Arthrobacter globiformis: one gene and its partner. The protein of the gene in region 2 binds, or shares a complex with, the protein of the main gene of each other region. Links are inferred from orthologs where the notes say so. Each region holds a gene or a part of one and is shown on either strand. Other genes may lie near its edges.

Region 1 (3,742 bases), 1.1 Mb from region 2 along the record:
GCCATTACAGGAACCTGTACGAGGCCCAGTTCCGCGGGGTGGACCGCGAACTCGGCGCCATCCGCCGCCAGCAAGGCAGGCACGCCGCGGGCCAGCAGCGCTACCGGGGGTCCGGCCTGTGACCGCCGGCGATACCTTCCCGGGGCAGTGGAAGCCGAACACCGGCAGCTCCGTGGCCCTCTTTGAGCAGCTGCGGCTGCACGTGATCGAACAGGCGGACCAGGGAAAGCTTGCCCCCGGCACGCGGCTGCCGGCAGTGCGGACCCTCGCCGGAACCCTCGGCGTGGCACCCCACACGGTGGCACGGGCGTACAAGGAACTCGAAGCTGCGGGCGTCGTCGCCACCAAGGGCCGCAATGGGACGGTGGTCTGCGCCCGCGACGAGCGTTGGGGGGCTTTGTCCGAGGCCGCAGCCGAGTATGCCGCAGCCGCCAAATCGCAGGGCGCAACTTTCGCCCAGGCGGTCCACCTGCTGGCGGCTGCCTACGACGCTGAGTAGCGAAGGTGGCACAGGACACCCGCGTGGATATTCGAAGAAGTTTTCGACTAGCATTAGTGGGTGCCTAAAGCCGTAGCTGAAGAAACCGCTGTTGCCTCCTCCGCCGTCGTCCCCCTGAGCCCCGCCAATCCGGCACGCCCGGACCTGTCCCGGCTGGTGGTCAAGGGCGCCCGCGAGCACAACCTCCGCAACGTCGACCTCGACCTGCCGCGTGACGCCATGATCGTCTTCACGGGCCTGTCCGGCTCCGGAAAGTCGTCCCTGGCCTTCGACACCATCTTCGCGGAGGGCCAGCGCCGCTACGTCGAATCGCTCTCTGCCTACGCCCGGCAGTTTCTGGGCCAGGTGGACAAGCCCGACGTCGATTTCATCGAGGGCCTGTCGCCGGCGGTCTCGATCGACCAGAAGTCCACGAGCAAGAATCCGCGCTCCACCGTGGGCACCATCACCGAAATCTACGACTACATGCGTCTCCTGTGGGCGCGCGTGGGCCGTCCGCACTGCCCCGTATGCGGTGAACCCGTCATCAAGCAGACGCCGCAGCAGATTGTGGACCAGCTGCTCGAACTGGAGGACGGCACCCGTTTCCAGATCCTCGCTCCGGTGGTGCGCGGGCGCAAGGGTGAGTTCGTCGACCTCTTCAAGGAATTGACGGCGAAGGGCTATTCCCGTGCCCGGGTCGACGGCGACCTCGTCCAGCTGAGCGATCCGCCCAAGCTTGGCAAGCAGTTCAAGCACACCATTGAGGTGGTGGTGGACCGGCTCGTGGTCAAGGAAGGCATCCGACAGCGGCTGACGGACTCCATCGAGACGGCGCTCGGACTCGCCGAGGGGCGCGTCCTGGCCGACTTCGTTGACCTCGACGCCGACGACCCCCACCGCACGCGTGCCTTCTCGGAAAACCTGGCCTGCCCCAACGAGCACCCCTTGGCTATCGATGAGATCGAACCCCGGTCCTTCTCGTTCAACAACCCGTTCGGTGCCTGCTCGGCCTGCAGCGGCATCGGCACGCGGCTGGAAGTCGATGAGGACCTGATCATTCCCAATCCGGAGCTTGCGCTCGAGGACGGAGCCATCGCGCCGTGGTCCCTGGGCACCGCCACCACCGAGTACTGGAACCGGCTGCTCGGTGGACTCGCCAAGGAACTCGGGTTCTCCATGACCACGCCGTGGCAGGACCTTCCGTCCGAGGTCCGGCAGACTGTCCTGCATGGCAAGGACCACAAGGTTGTGGTGCAGTACCGGAACCGGTTCGGCAGGGAGCGCAAGTACAGCACCGGCTTCGAAGGCGTGGTGCAGTACGTTCACCGCAAGCACACCGAAACCGAGTCTGACTATGCCAGGGACCGCTACGAGGAATACATGCGGCAGATCCCCTGCCCGGCCTGCGACGGCGCACGGCTAAACCCGGCGTCGCTCTCGGTTCTCATCAACGGCAAGTCCATTGCCGACGTCGCGAGGCTGCCCATGCGCGAATGCGCAGCATTCCTGGACAACCTCGTGTTGACCGGCCGCGAGGCGCAGATCGCGCACCAGGTCCTCAAGGAGATCCAGGCCCGCCTGACCTTCCTACTGGACGTGGGCCTGGAATACCTGAACCTGGAGCGTCCTTCCGGCACCCTCTCCGGCGGCGAGGCCCAGCGCATCAGGCTGGCCACCCAGATCGGCTCCGGCCTTGTGGGCGTCCTGTACGTCCTGGACGAGCCCTCCATCGGACTGCACCAGCGGGACAACCGGCGCCTGATTGAGACCCTGACGCGGTTGCGGGACTTGGGCAACACCCTCATTGTGGTCGAGCACGACGAGGACACCATCCACGAGGCCGACTGGATCGTGGACATCGGCCCGGGAGCCGGCGAGCACGGCGGACAGGTGGTCCACTCGGGGTCCTACACGGCACTCCTGGAGAACACGAAGTCCCTGACCGGCGACTACCTCTCCGGCCGGAAGAGCATCGACGTCCCCAAGAAGCGGCGCAAGTACGACAAGAAGCGCGAGCTGAAGGTGGTCGGCGCCCGCGAGAACAACCTCGTCAACGTTGATGCCGCCTTCCCCCTGGGCCTGTTCACGGCCGTGACCGGCGTCAGCGGCTCCGGCAAGTCCACCCTGGTCAACGAGATCCTGTACAAGGTGCTGGCCAACAAGCTCAACGGCGCCAAGCAGGTGGCCGGGCGCCACCGCACAGTCCAGGGCCTCGAGCACCTGGACAAGGTGGTGCACGTGGACCAGAGCCCTATCGGCCGTACCCCGCGCTCCAACCCAGCCACATACACCGGAGTGTTCGACCACATCCGGAAGCTCTTCGCCGAAACCACCGAAGCAAAGGTCCGCGGCTACATGCCCGGACGGTTCTCCTTCAATGTCAAGGGCGGCCGCTGCGAGGCCTGCTCGGGTGACGGCACGCTCAAGATCGAGATGAACTTCCTGCCGGACGTCTACGTTCCGTGCGAGGTCTGCCACGGTGCGCGGTACAACCGTGAGACGCTCGAGGTGCATTACAAGGGCAAGACCATCGCCGACGTCCTGAACATGCCCATCGAGGAGGGAGCCGAGTTCTTCGCCGCTTTCTCCCCGATTGCACGCCATCTCAAGACACTCGTGGACGTAGGCCTCGGGTATGTCCGGCTGGGCCAGCCCGCCACCACGTTGTCCGGCGGCGAGGCGCAGCGCGTCAAGCTGGCGGCCGAACTCCAGAAGCGGTCCAACGGCCGCAGCGTCTATGTCCTGGACGAGCCCACCACCGGGCTTCACTTCGAGGACATCCGGAAGCTGCTCATGGTGCTGCAGGGCCTCGTGGAGAAGGGCAACACGGTCATCACCATCGAGCACAACCTAGACGTCATCAAGAGCGCCGACTGGGTCGTGGACCTGGGCCCTGACGGAGGTTCCGGCGGCGGCCGGATCGTGGCGTCCGGTACCCCGGAGCAGGTCTCCAAGTCCTCGGAGAGCCATACCGCAAAGTTTTTGGCCGAAATCCTCGGCTAGCGGGCCTAGCCCAACGCGAAACCAGCACGTCGGCCCGCCAGATCAACTGGCGGGCCGACGTCGTCCTCCGAAGTATTCCTCGGAAGGCATACGAGTTTGAGCAGGCGTGTCATCGTGAGAAACTAAGCCGGTGACTTCAACAACAGTGCCCGTGATCTTCGACCTGGACGGCACTCTTGTCGATCCGGCCGGCGGGATAACAGACGGAATTGCCGCGGCCCTCACGGAACATGGCCTTGCCGTCCCAAGCCAGGACCT
Region 2 (4,592 bases):
AATGGACCAGGTAATAGAGGACGTCGACCCCCTGCAGGGCCTCCTCCAGCGCCGCGGAGTCGCCGAGGCTGCTGCGGACCAGCTCCACGTCGTCGAACCACGGCACGCCGGCGATCTTCTCCGGGGACCTAACGAGCACCTTGACGCGGTGGCCAGCGTCCAGCAGCCGGGGGACCAGCCGCCCGCCGATGTACCCCGTGGCGCCCGTGACAAGCACCGTCCGGGCGTCGGGGCTGCTGCCGGCTCCTGCCGCGCCGCCGGTGCTGCTGTCATTTCCGCTGCTGTCATTTCCGGTCTGGTCGCTCACGGGAGTCTCCTTGGGGGCGGCGGCATTGCTGTGCTGATCTTCAGGCTGTGCTGAACCTCACCTGCTCAGCAAGCTTAGCAATGCGGTATCCGGAGCCCGGATGCCGCCGGCGCGCCCTCAGGGGTAGGCTGGAAGCCCCGGCATTCGCAAGAATCTCGGCTTTTCGTGTTGCCTGCGTTCGAATGAGATTCCAGGAGATCCTGCCATGAGCCCCAGCGGCCAGCGCCCCAAAGGCCAGCCCTCCACTGGCCTGCCCTCAGGCCAGTCCCTCAACGGACTGCCCCTCAACGGCCTGCGCCGCGTCCTTTCTACGGACAGGACGTTCGCCCGCGTGCAGGCCGAGGCGGGCAGGAGCTTCAGCGTCCGCAGCGAGGACTACCAGATCAGCGCCCCGGCAGGACTGCGGCCCGTGCTCCTGGCGGAGATGGCGGACGGCCTGCTGAACGCTGCGGAAAATGGGAGCTCCGCCGCTGACCATGCCGCGCCGGGTGTTGTCCTGGCCGTCACCGCCACGGGACGCGAGGCCGAGGACCTTGCCGCCGCGCTCCGTGCCTACTTGCCCGCCGACGCCGTGGCCGAGTTCCCCAGCTGGGAAACCCTCCCGCACGAGCGGCTTTCCCCCCGCTCGGACACGGTGGGCCGCCGGCTGTCGGTCCTGCGACGCCTGGCGCATCCGGAAACCGCAGCGGCGGGACCACTCCGGGTGGTCGTGGCCCCGGTCCGCGCCGTGCTCCAGCCGATCGTGGCCGGTCTGGGGGAACTGGTTCCGGTGACCCTGAAGGTCGGCCAGGAGGCCCCCTTCAGCAGTGTCGTCAAGAACCTCGCAGACGCCGCCTACGCCCGCGTCGACATGGTGACCCGCCGTGGCGAGTTCGCCGTCCGCGGCGGCATGCTCGATGTCTTCCCGCCCACCGAGGACCACCCCATCCGGGTGGAATTCTTCGGCGACGAGGTGGACCAGATGCGCTGGTTCGCCGTCGCCGACCAGCGCTCGCTGTCCTCGCCCGGCCTGCACCATCCCACCGAACTCCACGCCCCGCCCTGCCGCGAAATCCTCATCACCCCGTCGGTCATGTCCAGGGCCGCGACGCTGAAGTCCCAGCTGCCCGCTGCTGCCGACATGCTGGAGAAGATCGCCGGCGGCATTGCCGTGGAAGGCATGGAATCCCTGGCGCCTGTCCTGGTGGACGCCATGGTCCCGTTCATGGAACAGCTGCCAGAGGGTTCCATCTCGGTGGTCATTGAACCGGAGAAGGTCCGCACGCGCGCGCACGACCTCGCGGCCACTAACGAGGAGTTCCTGGAAGCCGCGTGGTCCACGGCCTCCGACGGCGGAACTGCCCCGCTCGACCTCAGTTCGCAGGCCTCGGCCGCCCTGCATTCCGCCAGCTTCCGGTCGCTGGCCGAGACCCGATCGGCGGCCCTCGGGCACGAGGTGTCCTGGTGGTCCATCACGTCGCTCGCCACCGATGAGGAACTGACACCGGACATCGACGTGCTCAACCTCCACGCCCGCGAACCGCGCGGTTACCAGGGCGACGTGGCGGAAATGATGGACTTCATTGGCTCGCACGTGCGGGACCAGTGGCGGATCGTGGTGGCCACCGAAGGCCCGGGCCCGGCGCAGCGCCTGGCTGAACTGTTCCACGACGCCGACATCCCCTGCTCCCGGGTGGACACACTGGACCACGAACCCCAGGCAGGGATCATCGAGGTGACTACCGCCGCCGTCGGACGCGGTTTTGTCCTGGACGGACTGAAACTCGGTCTCCTGACCGAGGCCGACCTGCTGGGCCGCACCTCCGCAGGCTCCACGAAGGACATGCGCCGCATGCCGTCCAAGCGGCGGAACGCCGTGGATCCGCTGCAGCTGGTGGCCGGGGACCATGTGGTGCACGAGCAGCACGGCATCGGCCGGTTCGTGGAGCTCATCCAGCGCAAGGTGGCAGGGGGCGGGGACGGCGTGCGCGAGTACCTGGTGCTGGAGTATGCGCCGTCGAAACGCGGGGCGCCGGGGGACAGGCTGTTTGTGCCCACCGACCAGCTGGACCAGGTGACCCGCTACGTCGGCGGCGACACCCCTGTGCTCAGCAAGATGGGCGGCGCGGACTGGGCCAGCACCAAGTCCAAGGCGCGCCGGGCGGTCAAGGAGATCGCCGGCGAGCTCATCCGGCTCTACTCGGCCCGGATGGCGTCGCGCGGCCATGCCTTCGCGCCGGACACACCGTGGCAGCGCGAGCTGGAGGAGGCCTTCCCGTACGTGGAGACCCCGGACCAGCTCACCACCATCAACGAGGTCAAAGCCGACATGGAGCGTGAGATCCCCATGGACCGGCTGGTCTCCGGCGACGTCGGCTACGGCAAGACCGAGATCGCCGTCCGCGCCGCCTTCAAGGCCGTGCAGGACGGCAAACAGGTGGCGGTGCTAGTGCCCACCACCCTGCTCGCGCAGCAGCACTACGAGACGTTCACCGAGCGGTTCTCCGGGTTCCCCCTGCGCGTGAAGCCGCTGTCCAGGTTCCAGGCGTCCAAGGAAGCCAAGGAAACCGCCGAGGGCGTGAAGAACGGCTCCGTGGACGTGGTGATCGGCACGCACCGGCTGCTGTCCAAGGACTTTGAGTTCAAGGACCTGGGCCTGGTGATCGTGGACGAGGAGCAGCGCTTCGGCGTCGAGCACAAGGAAGCGCTGAAGAAGATGCGCACCAACGTGGACGTCCTGGCCATGAGCGCCACCCCGATCCCGCGTACGCTTGAAATGTCGCTGACCGGCATCCGCGAAACGTCCACCCTGGCCACCCCGCCGGAGGAACGCCATCCGGTGCTCACCTATGTGGGGCCGTACACGGACAAGCAGACCTCCGCCGCCATCCGCCGCGAGCTGATGCGCGAGGGACAGGTCTTCTTCGTGCACAACCGCGTTTCCACAATCGAAAAGACCGCAGCCAGAATTCGCGACCTCGTCCCCGAAGCCAGGGTCGAGGTGGCACACGGCAAGATGTCTGAGAGCCGGCTGGAGCAGATCATCGTCGACTTCTGGGAGAAGCGCTTCGACGTCCTGGTGTGCACCACCATCATCGAAACCGGCCTGGACATCTCCAACGCCAACACCCTGATCGTAGACGGCGCGGACAAGTACGGCCTGTCGCAGCTCCACCAGCTGCGTGGGCGCGTGGGCCGCGGACGTGAACGCGCCTACGCCTACTTCCTCTACCCCTCCGAGAAGCCGCTGGGCGAGGTGGCGCTGGAACGGCTGAAGGCCGTGGCCACCCACAACGAGCTCGGCGCGGGCATGCAGCTGGCCATGAAGGACCTGGAAATCCGCGGCGCCGGCAACCTGCTAGGCGGTGAGCAGTCCGGCCACATCCAAGGCGTCGGCTTCGACCTCTACATCCGGCTGGTGGGCGAAGCCGTGGCCGAGTACCGCGGTGAAGCCGAGGAGAAGGCCGCCGAAATGAAGATCGAGCTGCCCGTGAACGCGCACCTGCCGCACGACTACGTCCCGGGGGAGCGGCTGCGGCTGGAGGCCTACCGCAAGCTGGCGTCCGCCGTCACCCACGAGGCCATCGACGAGGTCCTCGCCGAGCTCGTGGACCGCTACGGCGAGCCGCCCCTGCCCGCACAGAACCTGGTAGCCGTCGCGCGCTTCCGGGTGGGTGCCCGCGAAGCCGGGCTCTCCGACGTCGCCCTGCAGGGAAACTTCATCAGGTTCTCCCCGGCGCAGCTGCCCGAATCGAAGACCATGCGGCTCAACCGCATGTACCCGGGCGCGCAGTCCAAGCCTGCCCTCGACGCCGTGCTCATCCCCAAGCCGAAAACGGCAAGGATCGGCGGCCGCGACCTGCAGGACGCCGAAATCCTGGAATGGGCCGACGGGGTCATCCGCAACATCTTCGCCGACGCCCCGGTCCCGCTCGAAGCCACGAAGGGCTAGCCGTGATGGGAGGACACCACGCCGCGTCGGGAGCCGCGGCGTGGGTGGCTGTTGCCGCGACGGGGCCGTACACCCTGGGCTGGTACCCGCTGGACGCCACCGGCGTGCTGATCGGCGGCATGGCGACGGCGGGCACCGCCCTGGTGTGCGACTGGGACCACCGCTCCAGCACCGTGGCACACTCGCTGCCGCCGCTGTCCAACATGATCGCCCTGGGCATCGAGAACGCCAGCGGCGGCCACCGGCAGGGCACGCATTCGGTGCTGGGGGCAGCCATGTTCGTGCTGCTCGCCGCGGTTGCGGCGCAGATCCAGGTGGACACGCCATGGGGTGTGCTGTCCCTTGGTGCCGGGC

What was found.
Region 1: the proteins of mfd (region 2) and uvrA are in contact, whole or in part, in a crystal structure (PDB 4DFC), measured with the Escherichia coli proteins. The link is inferred for Arthrobacter globiformis from one-to-one orthologs.

The regions. Positions count from the first base shown.
Region 1 is NZ_JAUSZX010000001.1:2,792,106-2,795,847, forward strand. The notes cover bases 246-3,684. They hold uvrA (excinuclease ABC subunit UvrA), read left to right. Parts: upstream 246-559; coding sequence 560-3,484; downstream 3,485-3,684. Other genes in these bases: QFZ23_RS13030 (GntR family transcriptional regulator), read left to right, coding at 246-499; QFZ23_RS13040 (HAD hydrolase-like protein), read left to right, coding at 3,615-3,684. Also shown: QFZ23_RS13025 (ABC transporter ATP-binding protein), read left to right, coding at 1-122; more of QFZ23_RS13030, read left to right, coding at 119-245; more of QFZ23_RS13040, read left to right, coding at 3,685-3,742. UniProt on the Escherichia coli protein: The UvrABC repair system catalyzes the recognition and processing of DNA lesions. UvrA is an ATPase and a DNA-binding protein. A damage recognition complex composed of 2 UvrA and 2 UvrB subunits scans DNA for abnormalities.
Region 2 is NZ_JAUSZX010000001.1:1,646,686-1,651,277, forward strand. The notes cover bases 150-4,438. They hold mfd (transcription-repair coupling factor), read left to right. Parts: upstream 150-512; coding sequence 513-4,238; downstream 4,239-4,438. Other genes in these bases: QFZ23_RS07600 (SDR family oxidoreductase), read right to left, coding at 150-217; QFZ23_RS07610 (metal-dependent hydrolase), read left to right, coding at 4,244-4,438. Also shown: more of QFZ23_RS07600, read right to left, coding at 1-149; more of QFZ23_RS07610, read left to right, coding at 4,439-4,592. UniProt on the Escherichia coli protein: Couples transcription and DNA repair by recognizing RNA polymerase (RNAP) stalled at DNA lesions. Mediates ATP-dependent release of RNAP and its truncated transcript from the DNA, and recruitment of nucleotide excision repair machinery to the damaged site.